Regions from separate parts of the Pseudalkalibacillus sp. R45 genome, predicted to be linked through region 1. Evidence: predicted binding sites of a transcription regulator. Region 1 holds the regulator's gene; the other holds the start of a gene.

Region 1 (7,992 bases):
TTTATTGTGTGGATTAGTCGGTATTGAGCGTGAATTCAAACGACATCCAGCTGGATTCCGGACGCACTTATTGGTCGGTGTCGGCGCTTGTTTGATGATGATTTTATCGATGTTCGGGTTTGAGGATTTCTTAAATTCCCATCAGCGTGTCCAGGGATTTGATCCTTCACGTTTACCTGCTTATGTTGTAAGCGGAATCGGATTTTTAGGAGCAGGGACGATTCTGGTACACGGTGTCACAGTAAAAGGACTGACGACAGCAGCATCGATCTGGCTTGTGGCAGGGATTGGCCTTGTAGTAGGTATCGGGATGTATTATGAAGCCATTTTTACAACATTCATCATGATTTTGAGTTTATTGTTCCTGAACAAGTTCGAGGATTTATATTTACGGAAACAGCGTTACCATCATGTCACAGTCATAGTTGAAAATAAAGAAGTATCCTTATCCAGAATCGTAAATGAATTGGAAGCATTGAAAACACCGATTTTAAGTTTATCAGTAGATGATTATCCGAATGATGCTTCGATTCCCCTTATAAAATATACATTCAAAATCCAGTTATCGAACCCAAAAAAGCTGCCGGAATTGTATGACAAGATACAATCCATCGAGTTTGTTCATAAAGTGTTTGCAACAGAGTAAAAAATAGTTTATTCACCTGAAAGTCTGTCTATAATGTAGACATCAAAACATTTGCAACTTACGGGCAAATGTTTATAATTATAGTCAAAGAAAGTCAAAGTCAGATAGTAGGAGGGGCAACGATGGGATGAAAAACATATCTGATATTATTGAAGCGCATTTGAAGGAAATCATTAAAGAAAGCCATAAAAAAGCAATTGAAATCAAACGAAGTGAAATTGCTGAGAAATTTCAATGTGTCCCCTCACAAATCAATTATGTCATCAATACCAGGTTTACGATTGAAAAAGGCTTTATTGTGGAAAGTAAAAGAGGAGGAGGAGGATATATTCGGATTATAAAAGTAGAAACAGATAGTTCGACCATTTTACTTGATGAAATCCTCAAAATGATCAACACACGGGTCAGCCAAGCTACTAGTGAAAACATCATCTACAGGCTATTTGAAGAAAGAATTATAACGAAGAAAGAAGCACGGCTGATGAAAAGTGTAATCGATCGCTCCACAATCAATATCGTATTGCCTTATCGAGATGAACTGCGTGCAAATCTGTTACGAGCAATGATACAAAGCTTGAAATATAAAGATTGAGGGGAGTGTAAGGCGTGTACTGTCAAGAATGCCAACAAAGGCCCGCAACTTTGCACTTCACGAAAATCATCAATGGGAAAAAGAATGAATTCCATATTTGTGAGCAATGTGCAAAGGATAAAGGTGATTTAATACCCGGATCCAATTCGTTTTCAATTCACAATTTATTATCAGGACTACTTCATTTCGATCAACCGATAGGAGGCGCCAGCTCTCAACCAGAAAAACAAGTCACGAAATGTTCTCAATGCGGATTGAGTTACGCTGAGTTTGCGAAGATCGGCCGGTTCGGCTGCACGAACTGCTATAAAACCTTCGAGTCGAAATTGACCCCGATGTTTAAGCGCATCCACGGTGGAAATACAAGCCATACTGGAAAAATTCCTAAACGAGTCGGAAATGATCTAATCGAGCGCAAAAAAATCGACCAACTGAAGCAGCAACTGAAACAGCTCATCACCCAAGAAGAATTTGAAGAAGCTGCTAAAATAAGAGATGAGATTCGAATGATGGAAAAACGGTTCAAAGGGGGGAGCTGATCGATGTCTCTTAAAAAATTTATCAGTGAAGCGATTAGCCCTTGGATGAAAAGAGAAGGTCCTGATTCGGATATTGTCTTAAGCAGTCGGATCCGGTTAGCAAGGAACCTTGAAAATCATGTTTTTCCAATTATTTCGGACGATCAGCAAGCGGATGAAGTAAATCAACAAATCCGAAAACATTATCAGAACGAAACATATGGTAATGTAGGTGTCTTATCGTATATCGATATAGATGATTTGAAACCGATTGAAAAAAGGGTTTTAGTAGAAAAACATTTAGTCAGTCCGAACCTCACAGAAGAACCAAAGCATTCAGGAGTGTTGATGAGTGATGAAGAAAATGTAAGCATCATGATCAATGAGGAAGACCATATACGGATCCAGTGCCTTTTTCCAGGCTTTCAACTGATTGAAGCGTTGACTTTAGCAAGCGGTATAGACGATTGGTTCGAGGAAAAGCTGAATTATGCGTTTGATGAACAACACGGCTATCTTACAAGTTGCCCGACGAATGTCGGTACAGGAATGAGAGCATCGGTCATGATGCACTTGCCAGCTCTTGTACTAACACAGAAAATACAGCGTATCGTTCCAGCGATCAACCAGTTAGGTCTGGTGGTCAGAGGAATTTACGGAGAGGGCAGCGAAGCACAAGGTAATCTGTTTCAAGTTTCAAATCAAATGACATTGGGTAAATCTGAACAGGATATTGTAGAAGATTTAAGAGGAGTCGTCATTCAGCTGATAGAAGAGGAGCGATCCGCCAGAAAACATTTGCTTGAGACCTCGAAATTGCAATTAGAGGATCGGGTTTACCGGTCACTCGGTATCCTAGCAAACAGTCGAATCATACAATCTAAAGAGGCCACTAAATGTTTATCAGATGTACGGCTTGGAATCGATTTGAAATTGATAGAAGGTATTTCACACACAATATTGAATGAACTTATGATACTCACTCAACCAGGTTTTTTACAACAATACGCAGGCGAAACGTTGACCCCTGATGAAAGGGACATCCGCCGAGCAACATTGATACGTGAGAGATTGAAATTAGAAAAGAACAACGAATAGGAAGGTGATCAAGATGATGTTTGGTCGATTTACGGAAAGAGCACAAAAGGTCCTCGCTCTTGCACAAGAGGAAGCGATCCGCCTAGGGCATAACAATGTTGGAACTGAGCATATTCTGCTTGGTTTAGTACGTGAAGGTGAAGGCATTGCAGCAAAAGCACTTTCTGTTCTAGGATTAAGTCCTGAAAAAATTCAAAAAGAAGTCGAAACACTGATTGGCAAAGGTCAGGAGTCCGTCCAAACGATCCACTATACACCAAGAGCCAAGAAAGTCATTGAATTATCGATGGATGAAGCTCGGAAACTTGGTCACTCTTATGTTGGGACTGAACATATATTACTAGGTTTGATCCGTGAAGGTGAAGGCGTAGCAGCGCGAGTCCTGAACAACCTCGGGGTTAGCCTGAATAAAGCACGTCAACAGGTTCTGCAACTGTTGGGAAGCAATGAATCATCCTCGTCATCAGGCGGATCTTCAGTCAATGCGAATACACCAACACTTGATAGTCTTGCGAGAGATCTCACAGCTGTAGCTCGTGATGGCAGTCTTGATCCAGTCATCGGCCGCGGTAAAGAGATTGAACGTGTCATCGAAGTGTTGAGCCGTCGTACGAAAAACAACCCGGTTTTGATCGGGGAGCCAGGTGTCGGTAAAACAGCGATTGCAGAAGGACTCGCACAGCAAATTATCAATAATGAAGTACCTGAGACGTTGAGAGATAAACGCGTCATGACACTTGATATGGGGACGGTCGTCGCTGGAACGAAATACCGTGGTGAATTTGAAGATCGATTGAAAAAAGTAATGGATGAAATCCGTCAGGCCGGAAACATCATCTTGTTCATCGATGAGCTCCACACATTGATCGGTGCTGGAGGTGCAGAAGGTGCAATTGATGCTTCGAACATTCTGAAGCCTGCCCTTGCCCGCGGTGAACTGCAGTGTATCGGTGCAACAACATTAGATGAATATAGAAAATATATTGAGAAGGACGCGGCTTTAGAACGACGTTTCCAACCGATCCGTGTCAATGAGCCGACTAATGACGAATCCATTCAGATTCTAAAAGGATTGCGTGACCGTTATGAAGCCCACCATCGTGTCACGATCACGGACGATGCAATTGATGCGGCGGTAAAATTATCAGACCGCTACATTTCCGATCGTTTCTTACCAGATAAAGCGATCGACTTGATCGACGAGGCCGCTTCCAAAGTACGCCTCCGTTCTTATACAGCACCTCCGAACTTGAAAGAGCTTGAACAAAGGCTCGAAAGTGTCCGTAAAGAGAAAGATGCTGCTGTACAGAGTCAAGAATTTGAAAAAGCAGCCTCGTTACGTGACTCAGAGCAAAAGTTGCGAGAAGAGCTTGAAACGACGAAAAACAGCTGGAAACAAAAGCAAGGTCAGGAAAATACAGAAGTGACACCTGAAGATATTGCACTCGTGGTTGCCAACTGGACTGGAATTCCAGTATCCAAGCTCAAGCAAGAAGAGACGGAGCGATTACTTAATATGGAGGATATCCTTCATAACCGGGTCATCGGTCAAGATGAAGCGGTCAAGGCGATTTCCAAAGCGATCCGCCGTGCTCGTGCTGGATTGAAGGATCCGAAGCGTCCGATCGGTTCATTCATTTTCCTTGGACCGACTGGTGTCGGTAAGACGGAACTTGCCCGTGCACTTGCCGAAGCATTATTCGGGGATGAAGACTCGACAATCCGAATTGATATGTCCGAGTACATGGAAAAGCATACAACAAGCCGTCTCGTCGGTTCGCCTCCAGGATATGTCGGGCATGAGGAAGGCGGACAGCTGACTGAAAAAGTACGCCGTAACCCATACTCTGTCATTCTGTTGGATGAAATCGAAAAGGCGCATCCTGAAGTGTTCAACATCTTACTTCAAGTACTTGAAGATGGTCGCTTGACTGATTCGAAAGGGCGTACCGTCGACTTCCGTAACACGGTTGTCATCATGACTTCCAATGTAGGAGCAAGTACATTGAAACGTAATAAGCACATGGGCTTCACGACCCAATCGGAAGATCAGGCTTATGAAAATATGAAAACCAAGGTAATGGACGAAATGAAAAAAGCGTTCCGTCCAGAGTTCCTGAACCGTATTGATGAAACGATCGTCTTCCATACACTTGATAAAAAACACCTCAAACACATCATCGGCTTGATGTCGAACCAGCTTCAGAAACGTCTTGCTGAGCAAGGTATCGATATTGAATTGACTGAGGCAGCACTAGAGAAGATCGCTGAAGAAGGATACGATCCGGATTATGGCGCACGTCCATTGCGCCGTGCATTGCAGCGTCGAATCGAAGACCGGCTATCAGAAGAGCTGCTTAGAGGTACAATCGCCAAAGGCCAGACAGTACGGATCGACGTGGAAAACAACGACTTCACAGTCAATACCGTTGGTGCCGGCACCTGATAAAAAGGGATCGAGCAAGCTCCATCAGCCCCCAAAGCTGATGGGGTTTTTTGCTTTGTGAGCGGGAATGGAGAAGATTTCGCAGAAAGGTAAGGGTAGATTTGGATCAATTTTCGGACGGTTTTATCATCAAATCCCCAGAAATACCCATATGCTGAGAACTTATGAATACAATGTATAAAAGAAGAGTTCCCAAACCCGTTTATGATATGATGACAATAAAGAAAACTTGGGCTTTGCCAAGCCTTAGCGCAGGCTGAGCCTTAGTTCCTCGAAAAAGCAATCGCTTTTCCTTCGTGCGGTGTATTGCTTCCGAGGCAACCAGCTTGTGCGCTTATATTGAAGAAAGTAGTTATACTTTCTTTAAATGTAACAAATATAGAAAATGGAAACCGCTTGGGAAATGGGGAAAAAATAGATGGCAAAGAGAAAAACAAGTTTCTTATGCTCGGATTGCGGGTATGATTCTCCAAAATGGATGGGGAAATGTCCTGGATGTGGACAGTGGAATACGATGGTGGAAGAAATCACCCAACCTGAGAAAGGACATCGCAGATCCTTTCAAACCGGAGGATCCAGTCAGAAGCCCGCTCCGATCACGAAAATAAAAAGTGAAAAAGAACCTAGGATCAATACGCAGATCAATGAATTGAACCGAGTGCTGGGTGGAGGGATTGTCCCAGGATCGCTCGTTTTGGTCGGCGGAGATCCCGGTATCGGGAAATCCACCCTGTTGCTGCAGACGTCTGCCAAACTCGCTCAATACAACCATACCGTCTTGTATATATCCGGGGAAGAATCGATCAAACAGACGAAATTGAGAGCACAAAGACTTGGAATCAATCATGATAACCTTTATGTCCATGCTGAAACAGATATGGATCTGATCGAAAAAGCGATTGAAGAAATCAACCCCAGCCTATTGATCATCGATTCGATTCAGACTGTTTTCCGAGCTGAAATCACCTCTGCACCAGGAAGTGTTTCGCAAGTAAGGGAATGCACATCCCAGTTCATGAGAATTTCGAAGACGAATGGAATTGCAACGTTTATTGTAGGACACGTTACTAAGGAAGGATCAATCGCAGGTCCTCGCTTACTTGAACATATGGTAGATGCTGTTCTTTATTTTGAAGGAGAGAGGCATCATACGTATCGGATACTACGTGCTGTAAAAAACCGTTTTGGATCTACAAATGAAATCGGTGTTTTTGAAATGAAGGAAGCAGGGTTAGACGAAGTCGAGAACCCCTCTGAAGTCTTTTTAGAAGAACGATCGGACGGTGCAGCTGGTTCTGCTATCGTGGCTTCCATGGAAGGAACACGACCCGTTCTCGTAGAAATACAGGCATTAGTATCACCGACAAGCTTTGGCAATCCGCGCCGGATGGGGAGCGGGATCGATCATAACAAGGTTTCCCTTTTGATGGCAGTCCTTGAAAAAAGGGTAGGGTTATTGATGCAGAATCAGGATGCGTATGTCAATGTTGCTGGAGGTGTCCGATTGGATGAACCTGCGGTGGACCTGGCAATTGCAGTGAGTATCGCCTCCAGTTTCAAAGATAAACCTACGAAACCTACCGATGTGTACATAGGCGAAATCGGTTTGACCGGGGAAGTGCGACGTGTCTCACGTGTTGAACAACGTGTTCACGAGGTTGCAAAGCTAGGGTTCAAACGGGTCATCCTGCCTGAGAAGAATATAGGAGGATGGACAGTCCCTGAAGGAATAGAAGTTGTCGGTGTATCATCTGTTCAAGATACGCTACGCCACACATTAGGAGGATGATGCATGGACGTTACCATGAAAGAACTGATTGTAAGTAAAATGCTTCAATATATAGCACCTGGAACGCCTTTACGTGATGGAATCGATAACGTTCTAAGGGCGAAAACCGGTGGATTGATTGTCGTCGGCTGCAATGACAAGGTCCAGAAGCTTGTCGATGGCGGTTTTTCGATCAATTGCCGCTTCTCTCCAGCTTATTTATACGAATTGGCGAAGATGGATGGCGCAATTATTTTAAATGATGAAGGAAATCGAATCTTATTTGCGAATACTCAACTAATACCAGATACATCGATACCTTCAAAAGAGACAGGGATACGGCACCGTACCGCAGAACGTGTTGCCAAGCAAACCGGAAATCTAGTAGTTTCCATTTCACAGAGAAGGAATGTCATCACGTTGTATCAAGGGAATATTCGTTATTCCTTGCAGGATATCGGTGTAATTCTGACAAAAGCCAATCAAGCATTGCAGACGCTGGAAAAATATAAATCCGTCCTTGATCAGAGTCTGACTGATCTTGGGGCGCTCGAGTTTGAAGAACTGGTTACCTTCCAGGAGGTTTCCCAGGTTATCCATCGCATCGAAATGGTACTCCGTATCCGTAACGAAATCATCAAGTATGTAAACGAACTCGGATCCGAGGGGCGTTTGATCAGCATGCAGATGGAGGAACTCGTATCCAATATCGAATCGGAAGCCGCTCTCATTGTGAAAGATTATGCTAAAGATTCGAAAGTAGATCCATATCGGACCTTAAATGAACTGAAAAAACTTTCCAGTGAAGAATTATTAGAAGAAAATGCGATTGTGCGGTTATTAGGTTACCTCCCATCAGCGAATATATATGAAGAGCCGGTCAAGCCAAGGGGCTATCGTATTTTGCATAAAATACCGAGATTG
Region 2 (7,992 bases), on a different contig from region 1:
TCATAAAGCATCGGCATATCAATTCCCTCTTCATCGACTGGCCAAATCAGACTTTTATATCCTTCCATCCGTTCATAAGAAACACCTGCGAACATTGGGGTCAGCTTCGCGATTTCATCCATGACCTGGGCAGGTCCCTCGTACTTCCATCCGGCTCCAAGTTCATTTGCGAGCATCTGCGTGATTTCCCAGTCTGGCTTAGCATCACCCAACGTCGGAAGAGCGGGATAGATGCGCTGGATCCGTCTTTCCGTATTCGTAAATGTCCCCTCTTTTTCAAGGCTAGGTACAGCCGGTAAAATCACATCCGCAAATTCGGACGTTCGTGATAAAAACAGATCCTGGACCACAAAGAAATCAAGCTTTTCAAAACCGCGCTGGACGTAATTCGCATTTGCATCCACGATCCCCATATCCTCACCCTGGAGATAAAGGGCGCGTAACGTTCCATCATGGATCGCATCGACCATACCATGATTCGTCAACCCTGGTTCGCCGTTCAAATTCACGCCCCATGCCTCTTCAAACTTTTTACGGATCTCATCATTCTGGACATCTTGATAGCCTGAAAAAGTGTTTGGCATGCTTCCGAAATCACTGCACCCCTGGACGTTGTTGTGCCCTCTGAGCGGATAGGCACCCGTTCCATGACGACCATAGTTCCCGGTTACGATCAGCAAATTGGAGATCGCCGTACTGGTGTCGCTTCCGCCCTTTTGTTGCGTAACGCCCATTGCCCAGCAGATAACAGTTGAATCTGACTCATGAATCGCTTCAGCAATTTTAATCATCGTGTCTTTCGAAAGTCCCGTCTCTTTTTCAGCATAATCCAGTGTGAATTTCTGGATCTTTTCAAGGTACTCCTCGACATTTATAACACGGTTCTTCAAAAATTCCTTGTCATGCCAACCTTGTTCAACAATGTAGTTCGTTACTGCAGAAAGCCAGACGAGATCCGAACCTGGTTTCGGCTGGATGAACATATCCGCACGTTCAGCCATCTCATGCTCACGGATATCTGCGACGATCATTTTCTGGCCGAACAGCTTTTGAGACCGCTTGATTTTAGAAGCCAAAACCGGGTGGGACTCTGCCGTGTTCGAGCCGATCGTGATGACAAGACTGGCTGTTTCAATATCCTTGAGTGAACCAGCGTCCCCGCCATAACCTACTGTCCGGAACAATCCTTTTGTAGCAGGAGACTGGCAATACCTCGAACAGTTATCCACGTTGTTGGTCCCGAAGATTTGACGCGCTAGCTTCTGCATCAAATAGGATTCTTCATTCGTCGCTTTGGAAGAAGCAATGAAACCGAGTGCTTCAGGGCCGCTTTCCGCGTGGATTTCTTTCAATCTTTTTGCGACATACGAGATTGCCTCGGCCCATTCCACTTCCTTGAATGTATCCCCTTCTCGGATAAGAGGCTTCGTCAGTCTCTCTTCACTATTCACATAATCCCAGCCGAACTTTCCTTTCACACAAGTCGAGATTCCATTGGCTGGCGCTTCAGGCTGCGGCTGGATTTTTAAAATATGCCGGTCTTTCGTCCACACATCGAAACTGCAGCCGACTCCGCAATACGTACAGACCGTTTTTGTTTTCCGGATGCGATCCTCACGCATTTCCGCTTCGGTATCCGATATCGCGAACAATGGACCGAAACCGGATTCAACATTTTTCGTAAAATCGATCATCGACCGCAGCGTTCCCTGTTCGACGTTCGAAAGGTAGCCCGCTTCCTTGATCATTGATTTTTCCATCAAAGCATTACACGGACACACGGTTACACACTGTCCGCAGTTGACACAGGAGGATTCATCAATCGGAACATCATTATCCCAGAGGACACGTGGCTGTTCACGCTCCCAATCAATCGTAAGGGTTTCATTGACTTCGATATCCTGACAAACCTCCACGCACCGGCCGCACAATATACATTGGTTCGGATCATATCGATAAAAGGACCCTGAATCATCGATGTCATACCCCTTCGATTGGAAAGGAATATTCTGATGTTCCTTCTGCATCTCAGCCACTGTGTTATGGATATCGCAGCGACCGTTATTATAGTCACACACCGTACAATACAATTCATGCTTGTGCAGAATCTTATCCATCGCGTAATCCTGTGCTTTATGTACATCTTCATGCTGCGTATTGATTTCCATATCCGCTTCAAGCTTCATCCCACAAGCACGCTGCAGCTCCCCATTTACCTCAACGATACACGTATCACAGCTCTCGATCGGGCCAAGGCTTTCGTGAAAACAGATTGCCGGTACATCGACATCTTCCGCTTTCAGGAATTGAAGTACATTCTGACCTGCCGACGTCTGGTACTCCTCACCATTGACATTGACTCGAATCATTTCATCAGACACGATTGAACCTCCTCTTTTACTCCCATAATGGAAAGGAGCAAGCTTCATAGAAATCCACTGCTCCCTTATATGAATTTGAAAAGTTCCCTATCTAGTACATTGTTTCCCTTTCAAACTTGGTATAAACCACCTTTCATTAATACGAAAACACCTCACCCATCAACGGAATCAGGGTCCTTCGCGATTTCTTTTGAAGAATTGGACGTTTAAATCGGTTAAGAAAGGGAAAAATGATATGATGTATACATAGCTTCTTACATAACGGTCATAAGTTCTTTTCTAAAGCTTTGTAATATACGAATGTTGTTTCAAACAAAAGCCACAACACTCCTGCGGGAACAGCGAGCCAGGCGAGACCCAGGCTTACGGATCGTCCTCGGAAAACAAAGCTTTTTGAAAAGAGAAAAAAACGTCGAACGAAAAATCCGCTAGTAAGAGCCTAATAGTTTGACCTATATTGACCTATTGAGTAAGATGAAATTAAAGCCATAAAGATACTTATGGAAAGAGGAGGATTTCTGAATATGAACTTAATCCCAACAGTTATTGAACAAACGAACCGCGGGGAACGTGCCTATGATATCTACTCCCGCCTTCTAAAAGATCGCATCATCATGCTAGGGAGCGCAATTGATGACAATGTTGCTAACTCGATCGTCGCACAATTATTATTCTTAGCTGCAGAAGATCCTGAAAAAGACATTTCGCTTTACATCAACAGTCCTGGAGGATCCATCACAGCAGGTATGGCGATCTATGATACGATGCAATTCATCAAGCCGAAAGTCAGCACAATCTGTATCGGTATGGCAGCATCTATGGGTGCATTCTTACTTACAGCAGGGGAACCTGGAAAACGTTTCGCACTGCCGAACAGTGAAGTCATGATCCACCAGCCGCTTGGCGGTACACAAGGTCAGGCTGCTGACATTGAAATCCATGCTCGCCGCATCATTGAAATGCGCGAGAAGATCAACAAGATTATTGCAGACCGCTCTGGTCAACCGGTTGAAGTTGTAGAACGCGATACGGATCGTGATAACTTCATGAGCGCACACCGTGCAAAAGAATACGGTCTGATCGACGACGTTATTGAAAAACCAGTGAATGTGGATAACAAATAAGTATTTTATGAGACTGGCTCCGAATCATTTCGGGGTCAGTTTTTTTATTTCCAACAGTAGGCTTTCTCCTATCATGCTCATAAACTGATATAGAAGATTTGGTAACGTACGAAGAAAAAGGAGGAAGACAAATGAAGGTGTTCCTTATCCTGTTTTTCATAGCGATGTTAGGACTAGGAAGCTACGCAGTCAATGATGATGTTATTCGGAACCCTGATCACTCAGATGGCTCGACTGACGCATCAGATGAAAATAATTCAGAGGATCTTATCGAAAATAAGGTTTTTAAAATCGCCTCACCTCTTCCGGATCAAACGGTGAATGAAGAGTTCGTGTTCAAAGGCAAAGCTAGAGTTTTCGAGGCCAATTTCCAATATGAACTGAAGGATGGTGAAACGGTTCTCGAGAATGATTTCATAACAGCTTCTGAAGGGGCACCTGGCTGGGGCGAGTTCGAACGAGTCATCACCGTTCCTGACACTATCGATTCGAAATTGATTTTAAAAATCTTCGTATCTAGCGCAAAGGACGGGTCAGAAATTAACGTTTTAGAAATTCCTTTGAAAACCGAGTGATGTTTACCGAAGCATGGACTGGCAATGAGGACAATGCTTCGGTGAACGACTAAGTTTAAATCCAGACGGTCTCGAAGCTTTGCCACGTACCTGGCAATACAAGCGACCATGATAAGCACGCCCCATCCGGATCCGAAAATAGAACAACAGCCCAAGAATCAAAAAGAAAATCACCCATGCAAACGTAACCAACCTAAACCCCTCCTCGTTTTTTATCTTGACTCGCACACATGTATATTTCAAGGATACCAGAAATAGGAATAAAGCGAAGACATAACTATCGAGGTGAGGACTTGGAAGGCTTTGAAACTCGAATCACTGTCGAAGAGTTGGAAACATGTGAACTGCCCTTTTGTGCACAAACAAACAACGAAGCACCCCTTTTCACCGCTGAAGCATACAGTAACACGGAGAAAAAAATAACCGAGGTTTCGCTTGAAAATTATAAAGGGAAATGGGTGATTCTTTTTTTCTATGGAAGTGACTTCACGTTTGTTTGACCGACGGAACTGGCGGCGGTCGCTGCCATTTATCCTAAGCTCCGTACGTTGAATGCTGAGGTTTTGGCAATCAGCACGGACAGTGTGTACGCTCACAAAGTATTTACAGAAACATCTCCTTCAGCTGCAAAAGTCAATTTCCCGCTTGTCAGTGATCGGACACAGGTGATCAGTCGCGCTTATCGTGTGTTGAATGAAAAGACAGGCGCCGCGCTTCGGGCTACCGTGTTCGTTGATCCAGACAGCGTGATCGTTTCAAGGCTCATCAATCCACTTGAAGTGGGACGAAATGTCTATGAAATTTTAAGATTGCTTCAAGGGATCCAATACGGGAGAAGTACAGGAGAAGGAGTCCCAGCCAACTGGTTGCCCGGCCAGCCAGGTATAAAACGGAATCCAGCCATGATCGGGAAAATCTGACAGCTTGCTAGATGATGCGTCTATAAAAAGAGTAATAAAAGTTGATTCGGGACAGCTGTTCGTGTTTTTTACCTGCTCCTGTCCCGTATCGCCTTGTTCGGGACAGCTGCTCGTGTTTTTTACCTACTCCTGTCCCGTATCGCCCTGTTTCGGGACATCTGCTCGTGTTTTTTACCTGTCCCTGTCCCTGTCCCGTATCGCCCTGTTTCCTAACAGTATCACGCCTCTCCTACTGTCCGAATAATTGCATCGAACTACACGAATAAAAAACATCAGCCCGATAGCTGATGTTCATGATACGACAAGCTTTATACAGTTTCCAGAAGGATCTTCTGTAAAAACGTGCTGCTCCTCTTTGTCAGCCTTGTAACCTAAAGCGTGTAATCGTGCAGCGGTCTCCATCAGTTGTCGTTCATTTGGAAAAACGATCGTGTACCATTTCAATCCTGCTTCTTTTTCTTGGGGCCGCGGTGCACTTGTTCCATTCCATGTGTTAAGGCCCACATGGTGATGATATCCACCTGAAGCAACAAATAAAGCCTGATGACGGAATGGGACGGTGATATCGAAACCGAGACCAGTCACATAAAATCGCTTCGCTTGTTCGAGATCGTTGACATGGAGGTGGATATGTCCGATAACAGTGTCAGCAGGCAATCCATCCCACGATTTTGTATCAGCCGACTTTAGCAGGTCTTCCATATCTAGAGGATCACTGACAAACGGCAGTTCCCCATCATTCCATATCCATTGATCGGCAGGACGGTCTGTATAGATTTCAATCCCATTTCCATCTGGATCAGCCAAATAAAGGGCTTCGCTGAACAGGTGATCGGAACCACCGTGCAATGGATACTGTTTGTCCACGAGTCTTTTTAAGGATGCACCGAGATCTTCTCTTGTTGGCACCAGGATTGCAAAATGGTAAAGCCCTGTCGTCCTTCTCTGCTTCGGCTCGGCGTCCTTTTTCTCTTCAAGTGTAACGAGCGGAAGTTTACCATCAGCTGTCAATGAGACGAATCCGTCCTTTTCCTCTAAAACTGAAAATCCTATGAGATCTGTATAAAAGTCGATTGACTGCTGTAAATCTGAAACAGCCAAATGGACAAGCCCGACGTAAATGTTTGAATTGCGATGAAATTCCATAACAGCTTCCTCCTTTAGTACATTTCACTTACTTTTTGTAAGTTATTAACTATACTATATCAGACTTTTTTACAACTTACAATAAGTAAATTTAGTTCAATCACACAAAAAAAAACACCATCCCTTTTGTTGAGACAGTGTTTTTATGTAGAACCTATTCAGATGTTGTGATGTATCTTCCTAATGCATTCAGTGCTTCTTCTTCATCTCTTCCGTCTGTAACGATCGTCACCTTAGAACCTGATCCGACAGCTAAGCTCATGATGCCCATGATGCTTTTCGCATTCACTTTCTTCCCGTCTTTTTCTAAAAATACATCTGAGGCAAAACGATTTGCTTCTTGGACAAACAATGCGGCAGGACGGGCCTGCAAGCCGGTTTTCAATTCAACCGTCAATTCTTTTTCTAACAATGGATCATTCCTCCTTGTACATTCCCTATATAGATTTATATATCCACACCCAAGAATAAATGTAAGAAATTTTTGAAAGCGTTCTCTTAAGACTCTAAAAGAAAAACGCCGGACTTACAATTGTCCCTGGCGTATTTTATTGGCCATTTCATCCAGCTTCCGTAAACGGTGATTGATTCCCGATTTACTGATTGGACCAGAGGTGACGAGATCTCCAAGCTCTTGTAACGTCACATCCTGATATTTTACCCGAAGCTCAGCGATTTCGCGAAGTTTGTCCGGCAGTTTCTCCAACCCGACTTCCCGCTCGATCAAACGGATATTCTCCACTTGACGCATTGATGCCCCGACGGTTTTATTCAGATTCGCTGTTTCACAGTTCACAAGACGGTTGACTGAATTCCGCATATCTTTCATGATCCGGACATCTTCAAAATACAACAATGCATTATGAGCGCCGATCAAGGTGAGGAATTCGGAGATCTTTTCTCCTTCTTTCAAGTAGATGATGAATCCTTTTTTCCGTTCTAACATTTTAGCATTCAATTCGAAAGAATTCATCAATTCAAGTAAAGATTGTGTATGTTCTTCATACATTGAGAAAATTTCTAAATGGTAGGAGGTCTCTGGGTGGTTCAAGGATCCCCCTGCAAGGAAAGTACCTCTTAAATAAGACCGCTTGCAGCAGCTTTTTTTCGTGATATCTTTCGAAACGTCCCGCTTGAAGGAAAACCCTTCTCCCATGATATCCAGTTCATTCAATAACGCTCTCGAATCTTGTTTGATCCGAACGATGTAGACGTTATTTTTCTTCAATCTCATTTTTTTACGGACAAGCAACTCGGCTGGATAGCCATATAACTGTTTAATCAATGTATAAATCCTACGTGCTATCGCTGCATTTTCAGTCGGTATATCCAGGATGATTTCTTTATTCGCTAACGAGAGCGACCCGTTCATCCGGATCAATGCCGAGAGCTCAGCTTTCGAACAGCACTTTTTCAGTTCTAGCTTCGTCAATTCTTTCTTTGTATCTGACGCAAAGGACACCATGTACACCCCCTCTAGTTTTCCTGTTTTGGGGTTCTATTTTGAAACGACATCTAAAATGATTTCTGAAACGCGTTTTGCATCATGCCTGATCAGCGAATCATTGTATTGCACTATTTTATCACTGATCACATCAAAGCCAAAGGATTTCAACCTCGCCTCATCATATTCGACAGGCTCTCCACCTTCTTCTTCATATTTCGTCAACACATCAGCCGGTACATTATCATTATTGACAATTATCGTATCAATTATCTGCTGACCGATGTGGGCAACGAGAATATTCACGTGATCAGAGGCGGTAAAGTGATCTGTCTCGCCTGGCTGCGTCATCACGTTGCATATATAGACACTTTTCGCTTTCGATTTCTTGATCTCTTCTGT

What was found. Region 1 encodes CtsR, which represses protease genes until heat stress. Its sites were predicted from a motif close to ATGGTCAATAAAGGTCAAACA; they were not measured.
Region 2: the regulator CtsR is predicted to act here: its motif matches at 2,826-2,846, upstream of clpP (ATP-dependent Clp endopeptidase proteolytic subunit ClpP).

Annotation. Positions count from the first base shown of each region.
Region 1 covers NZ_JBQQCL010000021.1:1,391-9,382, forward strand. The annotation lists gene ACTWQL_RS21535 (MgtC/SapB family protein) at 1-646, shown strand, start outside; gene ACTWQL_RS21540 (CtsR family transcriptional regulator) at 774-1,238, shown strand; gene ACTWQL_RS21545 (UvrB/UvrC motif-containing protein) at 1,253-1,777, shown strand; gene ACTWQL_RS21550 (protein arginine kinase) at 1,781-2,854, shown strand; gene clpC (ATP-dependent protease ATP-binding subunit ClpC) at 2,868-5,300, shown strand; gene radA (DNA repair protein RadA) at 5,719-7,089, shown strand; gene disA (DNA integrity scanning diadenylate cyclase DisA) at 7,093-7,992, shown strand, end outside.
Region 2 covers NZ_JBQQCL010000001.1:589,890-597,881, forward strand. The annotation lists gene fdhF (formate dehydrogenase subunit alpha) at 1-2,369, opposite strand, end outside; gene clpP (ATP-dependent Clp endopeptidase proteolytic subunit ClpP) at 2,906-3,505, shown strand; gene ACTWQL_RS02910 (Gmad2 immunoglobulin-like domain-containing protein) at 3,637-4,080, shown strand; gene ACTWQL_RS02915 (hypothetical protein) at 4,084-4,272, opposite strand; gene ACTWQL_RS02920 (peroxiredoxin) at 4,395-5,000, shown strand; gene ACTWQL_RS02925 (VOC family protein) at 5,292-6,146, opposite strand; gene ACTWQL_RS02930 (HPr family phosphocarrier protein) at 6,301-6,558, opposite strand; gene whiA (DNA-binding protein WhiA) at 6,673-7,608, opposite strand; gene ACTWQL_RS02940 (gluconeogenesis factor YvcK family protein) at 7,645-7,992, opposite strand, start outside.